DNA from 3 places in the Arthrobacter sp. StoSoilB22 genome. Region 2 is predicted to be linked to each of the others. Evidence: riboswitches for the same ligand, from Rfam matches in the RefSeq annotation. Region 2 holds a riboswitch; each other region holds the start of a gene.
What was found. Region 2 has a riboswitch for cyclic di-AMP ahead of LDN70_RS03900 (aggregation-promoting factor C-terminal-like domain-containing protein). Riboswitches for the same ligand answer to the same signal wherever they lie in the genome.
Positions count from the first base shown of each region.

Region 1: linked by a shared signal. The riboswitch ahead of LDN70_RS05235 (M23 family metallopeptidase) and the one ahead of LDN70_RS03900 (aggregation-promoting factor C-terminal-like domain-containing protein) in region 2 are both predicted to bind cyclic di-AMP.
Region 3: linked by a shared signal. The riboswitch ahead of LDN70_RS19495 (hypothetical protein) and the one ahead of LDN70_RS03900 (aggregation-promoting factor C-terminal-like domain-containing protein) in region 2 are both predicted to bind cyclic di-AMP.

Region 1 is NZ_AP024652.1:1,065,432-1,071,250, forward strand. Features, by position in the region: gene LDN70_RS05220 (MFS transporter) at 1-110, shown strand, start outside; gene serC (phosphoserine transaminase) at 192-1,322, opposite strand; gene LDN70_RS05230 (iron-dependent transcriptional repressor DtxR) at 1,616-2,311, shown strand; cyclic di-AMP (ydaO/yuaA leader) riboswitch at 2,523-2,734, shown strand; gene LDN70_RS05235 (M23 family metallopeptidase) at 2,739-3,575, shown strand; cyclic di-AMP (ydaO/yuaA leader) riboswitch at 3,721-3,882, shown strand; gene LDN70_RS05240 (C40 family peptidase) at 3,887-4,630, shown strand; gene LDN70_RS05245 (NlpC/P60 family protein) at 4,730-5,527, shown strand; gene LDN70_RS05250 (HNH endonuclease) at 5,744-5,819, shown strand, end outside.
Region 2 is NZ_AP024652.1:811,961-817,779, forward strand. Features, by position in the region: gene LDN70_RS03890 (pyridoxal phosphate-dependent decarboxylase family protein) at 39-1,430, shown strand; gene LDN70_RS03895 (glycosyltransferase) at 1,446-2,282, opposite strand; gene LDN70_RS03900 (aggregation-promoting factor C-terminal-like domain-containing protein) at 2,494-3,357, opposite strand; cyclic di-AMP (ydaO/yuaA leader) riboswitch at 3,363-3,519, opposite strand; gene LDN70_RS03905 (sensor histidine kinase) at 3,618-5,165, opposite strand; gene LDN70_RS03910 (response regulator transcription factor) at 5,169-5,819, opposite strand, start outside.
Region 3 is NZ_AP024652.1:4,208,501-4,214,319, forward strand. Features, by position in the region: gene ptsP (phosphoenolpyruvate--protein phosphotransferase) at 1-76, shown strand, start outside; gene LDN70_RS19465 (HPr family phosphocarrier protein) at 107-385, shown strand; gene LDN70_RS19470 (helix-turn-helix domain-containing protein) at 525-941, shown strand; gene LDN70_RS19475 (maleylpyruvate isomerase mycothiol-dependent enzyme family protein) at 978-1,238, shown strand; gene LDN70_RS19480 (alpha/beta fold hydrolase) at 1,241-2,044, shown strand; gene LDN70_RS19485 (DUF6480 family protein) at 2,158-2,436, shown strand; gene LDN70_RS19490 (ATP-dependent DNA ligase) at 2,518-3,588, opposite strand; cyclic di-AMP (ydaO/yuaA leader) riboswitch at 3,828-3,976, shown strand; gene LDN70_RS19495 (hypothetical protein) at 3,979-5,301, shown strand; gene LDN70_RS19500 (PucR family transcriptional regulator) at 5,467-5,819, opposite strand, start outside.

The DNA of each region.
Region 1 (5,819 bases), 250 kb from region 2:
TGCGGCTCCGTTTTGACCGCCGGGCCCGCGGACTGCGGCACTTCCGGGTGGAGTCGCTGCTTGCCCCTCCGGATACGGACGACGACGGCGCAAGCAGGCAGGGCGGGTAGCGCACCTTAAATGGCGGCGGCTTAAATGGCAGCGGCGCCGTACGTGAGCTACCCGCACGACGCCGGCCAAAGCCCGTGGTGCTACTTCTTCAGTTCTCCCACCACGTAGTCGATGCTGGCGAGCAGCGCGGAAACGTCGTCCGGCTCGATGGCGACGAAGGTGGCGATGCGGAGCTGGTTGCGGCCGAGCTTACGGTACGGTTCGGTGTCCACCACGCCGTTGGCGCGCAGGACCTTGGCGATGGCCGCGGCGTCAATGGAGTCGTCAAAGTCGATGGTGGCGATGACGTTGGAGCGGTCCTCGGCGTTTGCGACGAAAGGCGTGGCGTACTCGGAGGCCTCAGCCCAGGAGTAGATGCGGTTGGCAGAATCTGCCGTGCGCTTGCTGGCGAAGTCCAGGCCGCCGTTGCTGTTGAGCCACTGCACCTGTGCGTCCAGGGTCACCAGGGTGGAGAGCGACGGGGTGTTGTAGGTCTGGTTCAGCTTGGAGTTATCAATGGCCGTCTGCAGGTCCAGGAAGTCCGGGATCCAGCGGTCGCTGGCCTTGATGCGTGCAGCACGCTCCAGGGCTGCGGGGGAGAAGAGGCCCAGCCAGAGGCCGCCGTCGGAGGCGAAGTTCTTTTGCGGGGCGAAGTAGTAGACGTCCGATTCGGCAACGTCAACGTCCAGCCCGCCGGCCGCCGAGGTGGCATCCACCAGGACGAGGGAGCCTTCATCAGCACCCTGGACGCGTTTGACGGGCGCAGCCACGCCCGTTGACGTTTCATTCTGGGGCCAAGCGTAGACGTCAACGCCGGCTTCGGCCTGTGCCACCGGGCGGGTTCCGGGTTCGGCCTTGATGATGGAAGAAGCATCAAGGAAGGGTGCCTTGTTGGTGGCGGCAGCGAACTTGGAACCGAACTCACCGAAGGACAAGTGCTGTGCCTTCTTCTCCACCAGGCCAAACGCCGCCACATCCCAGAACGCCGTTGAGCCGCCTACGCCGAGGACAACCTCGTAACCTTCCGGAGCGCGGAAGAACTGGCTGAGTCCTTCACGGACCGAACCCACCAGGTTCTTGACCGGAGCCTGGCGGTGGGAGGTACCCAGGATGGTGGACGATGCTGCAGACAACGCCTCGATCTGTTCCGGGCGAACCTTGGACGGTCCAGCGCCGAAGCGTCCGTCCTTGGGCAGAAGGTCGGCGGGAATGGTGATGCTGTTGTCGCTCACGTGGCGCTCCAATGGGTGTCGGCTAGAGATGGGAGGTGGCATGGGGCATCAACTGCCCCTTCGACACCCCAATTCTGCCTGACACGGCCCGGCCTCAGGAACCTGCCACCGTCATAGTCCGCCACGTGGAATGCGGTCCCACCGAATGCGACCGGAATTATCCAGAGTAATTCCAAATAAGCTAGGCTGGGGGTTGGCGTTCAGGGGGCGGCGGTGCACACCGTCCGCCCTTGCCAGGGACGCGGTACGGTGGAGATTACGCAAGGAACTGCGTTCGAGGAGAGCTGAGCTGGATGACGGATCTGATCGATACCACTGAGATGTATCTTCGGACCATTTTGGAGCTTGAAGAAGAAAACATTGTGGCCCTGCGGGCCCGCATCGCCGAGCGCCTGCGGCACTCCGGCCCCACTGTTTCCCAGACCATTGGACGCATGGAGCGCGATGGCCTGGTGATTGTGTCCAACGACCGCCACCTGGAACTGACGGAAGCGGGCCGGAAGCGCGCCACCGAAGTCATGCGCAAGCACCGCCTCGCGGAGCGCCTGCTGGCCGACGTCATTGGGCTTGATTGGGCCTACGTCCATGATGAAGCGTGCCGCTGGGAGCACGTCATGAGCGAGCGTGTGGAGCGTCGGCTCTACGAGCTCTTGGAACACCCCACGGAGTCTCCCTACGGCAACCCCATCCCCGGACTTGAAGCGCTTGGCGGCCTTGCCAGCCAGCCCTTCCCTCGGCTGGATGTCAACCTGCTCCAGGCAATGGACGGATATGCCGCCGCTACCCGCGTGGTGGTCAGCCGCCTCGCGGAGCCCATCCAGGTTGAGCCGGAGCTCCTGACCCAATTGGACGAAGGCGGAATCCGTCCCGGCGCAAGTGTCTCGCTGGAGCGCGTCGGCGAGTACATCTCCGTCCGTGTTCCGGGCATCGAAGGCGCTTTGGAGCTGCCGCCCGAGGTGGCTGCGCACGTCTTCGTATCCCTCAACTGAGTGTCGCCGGCAGCGCCGTGTCAAACCTCACTTCTGTCACTTTTTAGCGCGCGTGACCTGCGGTTTTCCGAAAAAGATGATAAAGGCCTTCCGCGCTGAGTGCGTTCCTGTTGATAACGAATTTATTACCGAAGGCCTTAATCCCCTATAGTTATTTACTAGCGCTGATACCAAAGCGTTACCTGATCCGGAGCCGAGCTCTGCCAGCGGACCAGGTGTGTCACCCACCACTGGCAGAGGCGGGGGAACCACAAGCGGCTGTCTAAAGAAGCAGCCTTGGGGTGAAGTCCGCAGCAGAAGTGCCCACGTATACAAGTCCCTCTTGGGATACCTGTGTGCCGTGAGCGCCTCGCGCGGACCGGGTCTTTGTACTCTCTGACCCGAATCCGACAGCTAACTTCGCAGGCTTTTGAGAGAGGAACAGAGTTTGACATCGCAGAACGTCAGGGGTCGCCGCCGCGCGTCCGGCCCCGCTGCTGAGCTGCGGCCAGCCACCGTCGTCACGGAGATCCGGCCCCGCGCCACCGAGCGTCAAGTGCGCCGCCGTAAGAGCCCCCTGCGCCAGGTTGCCGACTTCGCCGCTGCCAGCGGCGTCGGGCAGAAGGCCGGTGTTGCGCTTGCCGCCACCGGGCTTGCCCTGACTGTCGGCCTGCCGGCCACCAGCCCGGTCATGGCCACCTCGGAATCGGGCCAGACCGAGTCCGCCCTCGCCGTCGCAGCCCCCGCGGGCAGCCAGCCCGAGGTTTCCGCGGCAGCGTCGGCAAAGATCGACTTCAGCCGAGCCGCAGTCGCCACTGCCGCTGACCCCGATGGGAAGTTGAAGCAACTGCTCAGCGCCCAGTCGGCCGGAAGCATCCAGCGCGCGTCATCCGTTGGCACCATGGCCAGCCCCCTTGACACACTTACCACGGCATCGCCCTTCGGCTACCGTGTCAGCCCCCTCACGGGCGGCGCCGGCGACTTCCACCGGGGCCAGGACTTCGTTGCCCAGTGCGGCACCGCTGTCCACGCAGCAGCAACCGGCAAGGTCACTTTCGCCGGATGGCACGAATATGGCGGAGGCAACCGTGTGGTTATCGACCACGGCAACGGCCTCGAGACCACGTACAACCACCTGTCGTCCTTCACCGTCCAGGTGGGACAAACCGTCAACCGTGGCGATACCGTCGCGCTGAGCGGCACCACGGGCGCTTCAACCGGCTGCCACCTCCACTTCGAGGTTCAGGTCAACGGTGAAGTAGTAGACCCCATGGGCTGGCTCTAACCAATCTGATGGTCGCCTCTCGCATGTGCGGGACATCCCGTGACCTGAATGTGACATTTGCGTTCAACTGTTGTAGCGTACAGAGCGCATCGGCTTTTTAGGGGGCCGGTGCACTTGAGTGGATTGCCTAGCTCTGCCACCTCTCAAGGTCCGTTCGCATAAATCGTCTGGCAGGGGCGGGGGAACCACTTCTGGTCTTCGTGAGAAGGCCTTGGGGTTAAGTCGCAAAACTTCCTTGGAAGCGGCGCGGCCGGATGACTCCCATCCGAATCCGACAGCTCACCTCGCAGGCATTGGGAGAGGCTACCTACGTGTCATCACGCACTACCCCTGCGCGCCATCGCGCCCAAACGGTTCGCACGAACCCGTTGAACACGCTTTCCAAGGCTGTATCCACCAACGCCGGAACCATGAGCCGTCAGGCCATCGTTCTGGCTGCAGCCTCAGGCCTCGTCCTCACCGTCGGATTGCCCGCACAGGCAGCCGACGCCGATGTTTCCAAGACTGAAGCCTCCAGCACCCAGCAGCTGGTTGTAACGGCAGTGGTTACCGCAGAGCCAACAGCCACCGTTTCCTTCGAGAGCCCCACCGTGGCCACCAAGGAAGCCCCCAAAGTAGTCCAGCGCGCAGCGCAGGTTACCGAACGAGCAACGGCCACCACGGACGAAGCCCCTGAAGCCGTGACGGCGAAGTCCTCCGAGGCCAAGGACCCGGCTGCCAGCGCAGCTGCTTCCGGCCTTGCTGCTATCGCCTACACCGGCATCGGCTCCCCCTACGTTTGGGGCGGAACAACACCTAACGGCTGGGACTGCTCCGGCTTCACCCAGTGGGTCTACGCCCAGGCAGGCATCAGCATCCCGCGCGTTAACGCCTGGACGGCTATGACGCCCACCAGCACTCCTTCTCCCGGCGACCTCGTCATGCAGAACGGCGGAGCCCATGTGGGCATCTACGTCGGCAATGGCATGATGATCAGCGCTTTGAACCCCGGCCAGGGAACGCTGCTGCACTCCGTAGCGTCCACCGGCACCTCCTCGTTCTACACCCTCCGCTAGAAACAACCCGGTTCGGGGTGGGCCGGCATGCCCGCAATGCCGGTCCTACCCGCTACCCGTGTGCACCCCAACGGCGCTCGGATACGAAAAGAGAAAATCATGACCAGTGCAAACAAGCTTGCACGGCACCGCGCTGAGGCCCCCAAGACCAGCTCGCTTGCCGTCATTGCCAAGGCTGTCAGCTCCAACGCCGGTGGCGTTGGCCGCCAGGCAGCAGTGATCGCCGCAGCTTCAGGCCTGGTCCTGACCAGCGGCATCGCGGCCAACGCAGCCGAGACCAACGTTGATCGTGAGTCGACCTCCACGTCCACATTGGACATCCAGTCCGTAGTGCAGGCCACCATCGCGGCCGACTCCACTGTGGCTATCTCTTACGAGCGTCCCGTGGTTACCACGGTGGAAGCTCCGGCTCCCGTTGTGGTGGAAGAAGCGCCGACCAAGGTTGAAGCAAAGGTTGAAGCCACGGAAGCACCTGCGGTTGCCGCCAAGGCCGCTCCTGCAGCCAACGCCACCGTGGCCGTCAGCAACTCAACCCCCGCTCCAGCAGCTCCGGCGGCTTCCAGCGGACTCGGCGCAGCCATCGCTGCAGCTGCTTACGCCCAGCTCGGCGTCACCCAGGACTGCACCATGCTGGTCACCAACTCCCTTGCAGCCGTGGGAATCAACTTCCACGACTGGCCTGCAGGTTACCTCTCCTTGGGCCGCACGGTCAGTGCAGCAGAAGCCCAGCCCGGCGACCTCGCCTACTACGCAAACGGTGGTTTGGCCGGACAGGCGCACATCGCTGTATACGTGGGCAACGGCCAGGCAGTTCACGGTGGATGGAACGGATCCACCACGGCACTGTTCAGCGTCAACGTCGGTTCCGGCCCGGTTTTCATCCGCGTCAACGGCTGATTCACTTTCTTCAGAACACCCCGCAGGCTCCGGCCGGCGGGGTGTTCTGCTTTAACCGCGCATGAACTCTTGCCGACACTGTGAGCGAAACGACAGAAAAATTCGTTGATACGGCATATAAGTGCTTACCCTTATGTTGTCGATCCACAGCCCGTACATGCAGAGGGCAGCCGGCCCTCGTGCCCCTGACGGGTGCGGCCGTGAAGAGGTACGTGCATGCGCACACTCGTTCTGAATGCTGGATATGAACCGCTGGCGGTAATCACATTCCGCCGGGCGCTGGTCCTTGTGC
Region 2 (5,819 bases):
GTCTGTTCGGCGCAGTGAAGCGGGCGTAGGCTGTGCGCATGTCTGCGATGCCGGAGGCGTACGGTGCTGCATTGGAGCGGGCCATGGTCCACGCCGGTGACTGGCTTGCGTCTGTCCCTACCCGTTCTGTCCGTCCTTCCTCGGATGCCGATCAGGTGGCCGGGAGCATCCTGCCGCGTCTTCCGGCCGGAGCCACTGATGCCGCCGAAGTCATTGATGAGCTCGCCGCACTGGCTGAGCCCGGGCTCATGGCGATCCAGTCCGGTCGATTCTTTGGGTGGGTGATGGGCGGAACCCTCCCTGCTGCCATGGCCGCCGATTGGCTCGTCTCCGCCTGGGACCAGAACACAGGGCTCCGGTTCGCCACCCCCGCCGCCGCCGCGATTGAAGAATCTGCCGCCGCCTGGCTTTTGGACCTCCTGCACCTGCCCGCCACCGCCGACGTCGGATTCACCACTGGCGCCACCACCGCCAATTTCGTGGGGCTGGCGGCTGGCCGCCAGTACTTAATGGACGAGGCGGGCTGGGATCTGGAGGCTCTGGGACTTACCGGCGCGCCGCGCATCACAACCTTTGCAGGACGGGAACGGCACGCCGCCGTCGATCTCGCGTTGCGGTACCTGGGCTTGGGCGCATGCGTTCCGGTAGACGCCGACGACGAGGGCAGGATATTTCCCGATGCCTTGGCCGATGCCATGGATCAGCAGCCGGGGCCATCCTTGGTTTGCCTGCAGGCCGGCAACCTCCACTCCGGTGCGTTTGATCCCATGGAGGAGGCCATAGCCGTGGCCCACGATCGCGGTGCATGGGTACATGTGGACGGCGCCTTTGGTTTGTGGGCCGTTGTGAGCCCAACGCTGCGTACCCGGCTGGCCGGTGTTGAGGACGCCGACTCGTGGGCAACGGACGCACACAAAACCCTGAACGTCCCCTACGACTGTGGCCTGGCAATCGTGGCCCGCCCGGAAGCCTTGAGGCGTGCTTTCAGTGTTCACACCAGTTACCTGATAGCCACTGATGCCGGACCGGGGGACCCTTTCGAGAAAGTTCCGGAGATGTCCCGCCGCGCCCGCGGCATTCCGGTGTGGGCGGCACTGAGGCAGCTGGGCCGGGACGGCGTGATTTCCATGGTGGACCGTCTTGCGGCAAATGCCCGTGCTTTGGCTGAAGGACTATCCGCGATCCCGGGAGTGGAAGTGCTTAACGACGTCGTGTTCACGCAGGTCTCCGTGAGTTTCGGCAGTGACGATCGCACGCACCGCATCACCCAGCGGCTCATGGCCGAGGGCGCGGTGTGGATGTCCGGTTCGTCATGGCGAGGACGTGAGATCCTGCGGATCTCTGTGAGCAACTGGACCACGGACGCTGGAGATGTGGCCGCGTCCATCGCGGCCGTACGGGGCGCGGTGGAGGCTGAACCGGAGGCGTAGCGCTCTTCGGAAAGTTCAGTGCCGGTGAGGGCCCCGGCCCAGTTCGGCGCGAAGCCCGGCGATGGGAATTGTCCCGCGGCGCAGTTTGCGGGTCAGCCCCGCCAACCCTTTGAGGTCGGTCAAAAGGGTACGTACGACGTCGACACTTGAGTCGGGATTGTCGCTCCAGTCCACCGGCACCTCATGAATGCGCAGAGCGGAGCGGTCAGCGATGATCAGCAGTTCGGTGTCGAAAAACCATGCTTCATCGCGGGTGTAGGGGAGCAGCTGGCGGGCGACGTCGGCACGAATGGCTTTGAACCCGCACTCAGCATCGGAGAAGCGCGCTCCCGTCAGGACGCGCAACAGAAAATTGTAGGCGCGTGCAATGACGTCACGGTGGTGGCTAAATGTCCCGTGCGAAGCCTTTGCCAGACGCGTGCCGACAGCGAGGTCTGAGTGGCCCGACATCAGCGGGGCCAGAAGAGGAGCCACGGCCGAAAGGTCGAAGGACAGGTCCAGGTCTATATAGGCAAGCAGCGGTGACGCGGAGGACAACCAGATCTTACGGAGGGAGTTTCCGCGGCCCCTTCGATCAAGACGGACCACCATAAGCTCGGGGAATTCCCTCGCCAGGCGTTCGGCGATCCGCAGGGTGCCGTCCGTGCTGGCGTTGTCCACCACAGTGATCCGGAAGGTGTGCGGAAGAGTGTCTGCAAGGTGCCCGTGCAGCCTGCGAAGGTTTTCTTCCAGGCGGACTTCCTCGTTGAACACGGGTATGGCGATGTCCAGGACGGGAGCCAGCGCGGGTGTGCTGGCGGGAGTGCCTTGCACCGTCCGATGCAGTGCTGGCCGGGGAGCTGTGAGCGTCATATATCCAGCATGCGACGGCCGATTATGTGGGCTTTAGGCGGAGGCTGTGACCGCGCTGTGAACCATGGGCAGCGCCTGTGAACCACGGGTGGCGCCTGTGAACCACGGGTGGCGCCTGTAAAACAGCAAAAGCCGCATCCGTTCCCGCCATCCGCTCCAGTGGGTACTGGGGCGGACGGCGGGAACGGGCGCGGCAATGAAGCGGTCTGGCTTAGTACCAGTTGTTGGCCAAGTGGAAGCCCAGAGCGGCGGACGGGGATCCGTAGCGCTCCTTGATGTAGTTCAGGCCCCACTTGATCTGGGTCTGGTAGTTGGTCTGCCAGTCAGCACCAGCGGAGGCCATCTTGCCGGCCGGGAGGGACTGGACAATGCCATACGCGCCGCTGGAAGCGTTGGTGGCAGTTGTCCTCCAGTTGGATTCCTTCTCCCACAGGGTGTTCAGTGCGGTCATCTCAGCTGCGCTCCAGCCGTAGTTGCCCAGGATGCTGGCGGCGTAGGCCTTGGCAGCGGCGGGGTCGTCCACGGCTTTCGGGGCGGCTGCGGCAGCTGCAGCTTCCGCAGCGGCGGCGGCAGCAGCGGCGTCGGCGGCTTGCTTGGCTGCAGCGTCAGCGGCAGCCTTCTCAGCTGCGGCTTGGGCGGCAGCGGCGTCGGCGGCTTGCTTGGCTGCAGCGTCAGCGGCAGCCTTCTCAGCAGCGGCCTGGTCAGCGGCAGCCTTGTCGGCAGCGGCCTTCTCAGCAGCTGCCTTGTCCGCGGCAGCCCGGTCAGCTGCGCCCTTGGCGGCGGCAGCATCCAAGGAAGCGGAGATATCAGCTGACTTGTTGGCGCTGACCTGGGCAGCAGCCTGGGTCCCGGCAACGCGGCTCGCCTCAGGGAGAGTCAACGCGGCGTTTGCGGCGGTTCCGAGCGATGCAACACCCAGTGCGGCTGCTACAACGCCGGCTACGACTGACATGCGGTGGCCGGACTTACCCTGGCGGGCAGCGTTCTTGAGGACGGACTGCGACTTGGTGAGCGGTGCGTTGTGTTCGTCGCGGTGACGCGCAGAAGGGCGCGTCTGATCGTTAAATTCAGACATGTTGTGTGACCTCTCAGCGCCTGCGGAGTTAGCTGTCGGGTTCGGATGAGGTCATCCGGCCGCGCGTCACGCTGCGGCTTCACCCCTAGGGCGGCACATTGCCAGGCCCGGAGACTGTGGGTCCCCCGTCTCTGCCTCAAAGAAGAACGGACTCCGGGAAGTGGCAGAGCTCGGCGCATCCCGGATGTGGGTCCTTGGGGAAACCCACCCTTTCGACGGTACAGGAGGTTTCTTCAGAAGTCACATTTAGGTAACAGAGATCACGATGCCGGTGAGTCGCCTTGCAGGCTTGCCTGACTCTCTCCGGTGCTTACCGTGGGAAGTCGCAGCGCGAACTCGGTGCGCCCGGGCCTGGACGTCACCTCCACGGTGCCACCATGGGCGGCAACAATCGAATCCACAATGGAAAGGCCCAGTCCGGAGGTGCCTTCAGAACCCGATCTCGCGGCATCAGCGCGGGCAAAACGGGAGAAGATCCGGCCTTGGAAATCGACCGGAATGCCCGGGCCGTTGTCCGTCACTGTGACCACTGCGCTGCCATCAGCGGAGAGCATGACGCCTGTTACCACGGTGGTGCCGGGATCGGTGTGTTTGCGCGCGTTGGACAGCAGGTTGGCGAGCACCTGGTGCAATTGCGTTACATCGCCGCGGACTGTGACAGGCTCATCGGGGAGCTGGAGGTGCCAGATGTGATCCGGCGCCATGACCTTCTCATCGCTGACGGTTTCGATCACCAACTGGGTCAGGTCAACGTCCTCGACTTTCACGGGCTGCCCCTCGTCCAAGCGCGCCAGCAGCAGCAGGTCCTCAACCAGCGTGGTCATGCGCTCCGATTGGCTTTGGACCCTTGCCAGCGACTTGCGGCCATCGTCGGTGAAGGTCTCGGTCATCCTCAGCAACTCCGTGTAGCCGCGGATCGCGGTGAGCGGTGTGCGGAGTTCGTGTGAGGCATCAGCGACGAACTGACGCACCTTGGTTTCGCTTTCCTGCCGTGCTTCCAATGCACTGGCGACGTTCTCCAGCATCTGGTTCAGAGCATGGCCAACGCTTCCAACTTCCGTTCCGGGATGAGCGGTCGACGGCGGTACGCGTACCGCAAGTGCCACCTCCCCGGCGTCGAGGGGGAGGCGCGAAACCTTGGTGGCAACCTCGGAGAGCTGCTCAAGCGGCCGCATGGTCCGCCGGATGATTACTGTTCCGGCGAGGCCGATCAGTACCAATCCGCCCAACGAAACCAACACCATGGTCCACACCAGCGAGGCCTCGGCGCTTTGCTTGTCCGCCAAGGGCAGCCCCGTCACGATCACATCACCGTAGGTGTCCACTGCCACCAGCCGGTAGTCACCATTGGACAGGGATCGATCCACCGGCACGTTGTCCTTGGGGAGCGACAACAGGACCTGCTCATCGGCTGCGGAAAGTGAAACGCGGTTGCCTTGGGCGTCGATGAGCCCCGAACTCCTCACGGTTGAGCCGTCGATCCTCGCGTTGAGCGTTCCCGCGGCCTGGCCGCGCGCCTCCAGCGGGTCAGGCCTTCCGGAGGGGTTCGTGGGAAAGTTCGACGGCGGCCTGCCGAAGTCGGTCGCGCGGCTGGACGCCTGCTCCAATTGCCTATCGAGCTGCCTGTTGAAGACCATGTCCATGGACGCGTAGCTGACAATGCCCACGGCTCCGCAGATGGCCACCAGGAGCGCCATGGCCACCAGGACCAGGCGTGTCCGCAGGTGCCAGGTGGACGGGTTCAGCCAGCTGCGCTGTGGATTTCCGGGAATACGGGAGCTTTTGGCCACTCCTGACAGTGTGCTCAACGCCTAGTCCGCTGGCTTGATGACGTACCCGGCGCCACGGATGGTGTGGATCATGGGCGGATGGTTGGCTTCGATCTTCTTGCGTAGGTAGGAGATGTACAGTTCCACGATGTTGGCCTGGCCACCGAAGTCGTAGTCCCACACCCGGTCCAGAATCTGGGCTTTGCTGACCACTCGTTTGGGGTTTTCCATGAGGTAGCGCAAAAGTTCAAACTGGGTGGCGGTGAGCGGGATGTCCTCGCCGGCCCGGGTGACTTCGCGGGTGTCCACGTTCAGCGTGAGATCTCCCACCACAAGCTCGGCAGTGTCCATGGCCGCCACCCCGGAACGCTGGACCAGACGGTGGAGGCGTAGGAGGACCTCTTCCATGCTGAAGGGCTTGGTGACGTAGTCGTCCCCTCCGGCGGCGAGCCCAACGATCCGATCCTGTACGGCGTCCTTGGCGGTGAGGAACAGTGCGGGAACTTCCGGGGCGAAGGTGCGGATGCGATTGAGGACCTCCACGCCGTCGAAGCCGGGCAGCATGACGTCCAGGACCAGCACGTCAGGGCGAAAGTCCTTGGCCAGTTTTACGGCCCCGGGCCCGTCCCCGGCCACTGCCACGGACCAGCCCGCCATTCGAAGTCCCATGCTCATGAGCTCGGCGAGGCTGGG
Region 3 (5,819 bases), 1.2 Mb from region 2:
GTCTGCTCCGAGCGCTCTTGAGGCCCGCGACTGGGTCCGCGCCAAACTCCCCGTACTCGAAGAACTCGGCCTCTAACTTTTCGCTTCCGACTTTTAGGAGAAATCCATGCCCGAACGCACAGCCACCATCGCCAGCCGCTCCGGACTGCACGCCCGCCCCGCCGCCTTGTTCGCCGAGGCTGCAGGCGAGCAGCCCGTGGAGGTCACCATTGCCATGCAAGGCGAACCCGCCGATGACGCGCTCGACGCCGCGAGCATCCTTTCGCTCATGACGCTCGGCGCTGCCAAGGGTGACGTAGTGGTGCTGCGGGCCGAGGGGGACGGAGCCGACGCCGCGCTGGACGCACTGGTCAAGCTGCTGGAGACGGACTTGGACGCAGAGTAGCTGCTCGCCGGGTTGGGCCGGTACGACGATTCGCTGCACCTTGGACGGTTGGAGTCGTCCAAGGTGCAGCGATCCGTCTCAATGGATGCTGGACGCGGTGTGCGACGGTCCAACGTGAGCCACGCGCTAGGCTTCTGCCATGGCATTGATAGCTCCCCGCGTCACTCCTGGCTTGCCCGCCGATGACGCCCGGAATCTGGCACGCTCCCTCCAAGACAGCGATGACATCACCGTGTTCGTAGATGGCACGGTCCACCGCCTGCCCACCGAGGCGAGGGACGCCGTCGTCGACCTCCTCGCCAGGCTGAGCCGTGGCGAAACGGTGACGGTGAGCAGCGTGGAGGAAATGCTCACCACCTCACAAGCCGCTGAGCTTGCCGGCATCTCCCACACCTATCTGCGCAACATGACCGATCGCGGCGAAATCCCGGTGGAGTACCGGGGAACGCATCGTCGCATCCGGCAGGCCGCCATCATTGAATGGCTGGCAACGCAGAAGAAAAAGCAGCAAGCCCAAGCGGCTACGGCAGACGACGTCACCGATTCCCAGAGCTAGCCAACCCACATCACCAGCATGCTGTTCAATAGCGGTATGGCAAAAAGCTCCCCTTCGACCGTTTGGCCCGTGGTGCACCAGGAGCGTCGTGCGCTGATCCAAGACCTCGAACCGCTTGAGCCAGCGCAATGGCAGACGCCGTCCCTGTGCTCCGGCATCCGCCGCGACTACCCCGCCCAGCACGGGGCCACCGTACTCAGCGCATTACTGCTTGCGGTGTCAGGGCGGCCGATCGGGAGCGATGAAGTGAGCGGACCCGGAGCTCCGGTGTTCCTGCAACGGTTGGGAAACGAGTGAAGATGCCAGGGGACACAAAAGGATTGCTTTCTGCCGACGTCCAGGCCTTAGGCCTGACCGGCAGGATCCATTGGACGAAAGGCTCGCCTGCGCCGGAGCCGGGCGCAGAGCCGGGGAGCGAACCCGCGTACATCTTGATTCACGGGATCGGGGTGTCGCATAGATACCTGGCGCGGTTGCATGCTGTTCTCGCGGCGAGCGCACCGACGTACTCGCTGGACCTGCCCGGTTTTGGCGGGACGCCCAAGCCCGGTCGCCAGCTCTCAGTGGAGGACTACGGCGCGTTCATTGCCGATACACTCGCGTCGTGTGGCATCGACTCCTACGTGTTGGTGGGGCATTCGATGGGTACGCAATTTGCCATCGAGGCGGCCCTGCGCGCCCCCGAGCAGGTCAAGCAGTTAGTACTGATGGGTCCCGTGGTGGATTCACGGCATAAAAATGTGTGGCGGCAGTCGCTGGCCCTGACCCTCGACGGAATACTCCGCGAGAGTCCCACGTCCAACGCGATCGTCATGTCCGACTACTTCCGCTGCGGCCCGCGCTGGTACCTCACCGAGCTGCCGGTGATGATGAAATACCCCACGGAGAAAAGGCTGGCCGGCATCCAGGTACCGTTGCTGGTCCTGCGCGGTAGCCGCGACCAGGTGGCGGGCCCGGATTGGTCACTGCGGTTGTCCAGGACAGTGGTACAGGGTCGCTTGGTAGAGATTCCGGGCGTCGGGCACGTGGCGCAGCACATGCGTCCCAAGGCTGTGGCGGATGCCATCCGGAGCTTCGTCACCGCTACCACTCCGCACCGCTAAACACTGACGCACGACGCCGGCACCTGGACTGGGTGCCGCTTGTCGGGTAGCCGCGTCCCGGCTAGGCTGACGGAGCAAGCGCATTAGTAAGTTTGCTTACGAAAGGGCTGATCGTGACTGACAAAGACTCAACTGAAGAGACACAGGGCTTCGGCACCACCGGCGCCACAGGACCCTTCGCCACAGGATCCTATGACACGACCTCCGATGCCGACAGCATCCACGAAGATCCCGATATGCGCCAGGACGAGGACGAGGATCCCGCAGCCTCCGCCAACCCGGACCCCCTGGACGGCAACGTCACAGGGTTGGAGCCCGGCGGTGGAGTTCCTCCGGGAGAAACCCCGCCGGCCGAAGGCAGCATGAGCAGCGACCAAGGCCACCACGAGTAACTACGCTGCAAGCCTCGCTGTTACGTTGCTAACCCGCTGTTTCGTTGCTGGCCAGCGACGTAACAGCGGGTTGGCAACGCCCTAGGTGTTCGGTAGCTTCAGGATCTCCCCGAGATCGTACTCAGCGGGCTCTTCCAGCTGCGCGTACGTGCAGCTCCCGGGGGTCCTGTCCGGCCGCCACCTGCGGAACTGCGTGGTGTGCCGGAACCTGTCCCCCTCCATGTAGTCGTACTTCACTTCGATCACGAGCTCGGGGCGCAGGGGCACGAAGGAGAAGTCCTTGCCCCCGCTCCAGCGGCTTTGGGCGCCCGGCATGCGTGAACCCCCGGCAGCCTCGTCCTGCTTGGCCCATTCGCCCCACGGGTGCTGGTCGAGTTCAATCTGATACGGCTCAAGCTCAGCCACCAGGGCCTCGCGCTTGGCCATGGGAAACGATGCCACCACTCCCACGTGATGTAGCCGGCCGGTGTCGTCGTGCAGGCCAAGCAGCATGGAGCCCACTACTTTCGCGGTCTTGTGCCAGCGGAACCCAGCCACCACACAATCGGCCGTGCGCTCGTGTTTGGTCTTGAACATCACCCGCTTGTTCGGGAGGTACGCCCCATCCAGTGGTTTGGACAGCACACCATCCAGGCCCGCGCCCTCCAGTTGTACGAACCACTCCCGCGCCCGTTCCAGATCAGTCACCGCAGGAGTCACATACACAGGCGGCTCGGCCTCGGCGAGCGCACGTTCCAAAATGGCCCGGCGCTCGGAGAACGGCTTGTCCATGAGGTTCTGATCGCCCAGCGCGAGGATGTCGAACGCAATCATGGACGCCGGGGTCTTCTCTGCGAGCATACGGACGCGGCTGTCGGCGGGGTGGATCCGCTGCTGGAGCACCTCGAATTCGAGCCGGCCACCCTCGATCAGGACGATTTCGCCGTCAATCACGCATTTGTCCGGCAGGTTCTTCCTGAGGGCATCCACCAGCTCCGGGAAGTAGCGGGTCATGGGCTTCTCGTTGCGGCTGCCCAGGACGATCTCGTCGCCGTCCTTGAAGACGATGGTCCGGAAGCCGTCCCATTTGGGCTCGTAGTGCCCAACATCGGGGATGGTCGGAACGGATTTGGCGAGCATGGGCGAGACGGGTGGCATCACAGGCAGGTCCATAGACAATGTCTACCCGCCGGTGCGCGCCGAAGCTAGTGTTGGCCAGGGATATCTTGGTCGAGCGGCCCAGCGAGTGCCGCCCAGCACCGGCCCCGAAGCCTAAGCGCCAGAAGCCTACCGCTTAGGCTGAACTACCGCCCGTTACATTAATGTGACTTTACTTTCCGGCTCATGTACCGTCGTAGGGCGACCCATATCTCCGCTGGGCCGCTTCCGGATTGACGCCGAGCTCTGCCGCAATCCGGGATCCGCCAGACCCGCGGCAGAGACGGGGGACCCAGGTTCCCGGGCTTGTTACCCACAAGCCCTTGGGGTGAAGCCGCCTTGCGCGGCCGGACGGCCTCGTCCGAACCCGACAGCTAACCTCGAAGGCGTTGAGAGGCAACCACCATGTCCCCAACCATGGATCAGCCGCGCCGCGCCCAGACTGAAGGCGAGCGCACCAAGCCAACCGGACGCCGTCGGGCCCAACCCAGCGGATTCCTTGACAACGCGCCGGCAGATTCCGCCGCCGTCAGCGGAACGTCAAGCACGACGCCGGAACCCGCCACGGCGGCCATGCCCGCCGCGGTGAAACCCACCACGCGTGCGGAAATCCGCGCAGCCGAGCGCGAGCGTGCTGCCCGGGCCGTACTCGCGCCCGAGGAATCGGCGGCAGCTCCGAAGTCCACCACACCGGGACCTCCTACCGCAGCCATCCCCATCGTTCCGCCGGCCAGCCAGGAACCCGCCACCACGGCTATTCCAGTAGTGCAGCCTGCAACGCCGGAACCCGCAACTGCGGCCATTCCCGTAGTCACTGCCCGCGATGAGTCCGCGCGCACGCCGGAACCCACGGAGTCCCCGCGCAAGGACGCTGAGTCCCCGCGCGGCAAGTCTCCGGCTCAGGTGGCCGCAGCCGCTACAGCCTCAGCATCCTTGGCAAGCCGCCGGGACGTTCGAAAGCCGGCCGCTGCGCCCACCACCAAGTCCGGTTTTGGCGCCACATCCTCGTTCGGCCGTGAGCCGTTCGGCCGCGAACCACAGGCCGCCCTGCGCAAGGCGGCTTCGGTCAAACACATGAGCCAGCGCATGGCCGTGGTGGCGGGGGCCCTTGGCCTCGTGCTGACAGCCGGCGCTTTGGGGCCGGCCCTTGAACTTCCGTTCTTCGGCCAGGAAACCCCGTCGCAGGAAGCCGGCGGGGGCGAAGGCCGCACCTCGGGTTCGGCATCGCCCGGGCCCAAGGCTTCCTACACCACGGCGTCATCACCTTCGGCCTCCACGCCATCCACAGCATCAGGGGCAACGGCTTCCTCCGAGGCCGGCCAGCCCGCGACGATCGCGGAGGCACCCGGGGCGGTGTCGCCGTCGTCGACTCCCACCCCACAGGTTTCGCTCGCGGACCCGGTATGGGTTCCGTCAGCGGGCTCGTCCGCAGTCCCGGCAGTTCCTGGCGCCACCAGCCCGGCACCCACCCAGCCGGCCCCCGCGCCGAGCGATGTGCCGCCCTCGGACACCATCACTACACCGCCTGCGCCGACGCCAACGGGCACTCCCACACCGACCCCGACTCCCACAGGAACTGCGACTCCCACACCGACTCCAACGCCGACGGATACTGCAACGCCGACGTCCAAGCCGAAACCGGGCAAGCCGACCGCTGCCTCAGCACCGCAGCCCAGTGAATCGGCACTTCAGGACATCCTCGATGCCGCACAGAAGGTATTCGGTTGAGCACCCGCCTGCCGCGTACGTCCACCCATGCGGGGTGGCATAGCCGGTACTGCAGCAGCAGCCGGACTGCCACGTTCCGTCGGCGGATGGGGCGCTGGAGCTGCCAGCGTTTGCGGCGCTCGTAAGGCAACACCGCATACTTCGTACTTACAAGGGGAAGCAGGCTCAGATCCGTGGCCGTACTGCCCAACGCCTGGCCTTCAGGGCCGCATGTAACTCGAGCCGGATCGCGCCACTCAACGGATCAGCACCGATGAGCTGGCGGATCCGGCCGAGCCTGTTGTAGATGCTGCTCCTGTGGAGATGAAGTTTGGCGGCGACGTCCTGAACCGAGCCGTCATTGTCATAGAGCAATTCAAGGACGGGCAGGAGTTCGCCGTTTTTGTCGTGGTCCTCGAGTGCCCTGAAATGCACAGATCCCGTGTCATCCCAACCGCCCGGTGCTACCAAACGATCGAACAGCTGGTACACGCCAACAGTTCGGCTGTCCACGAGCTCACCCAAAGGGAGGTCTACTG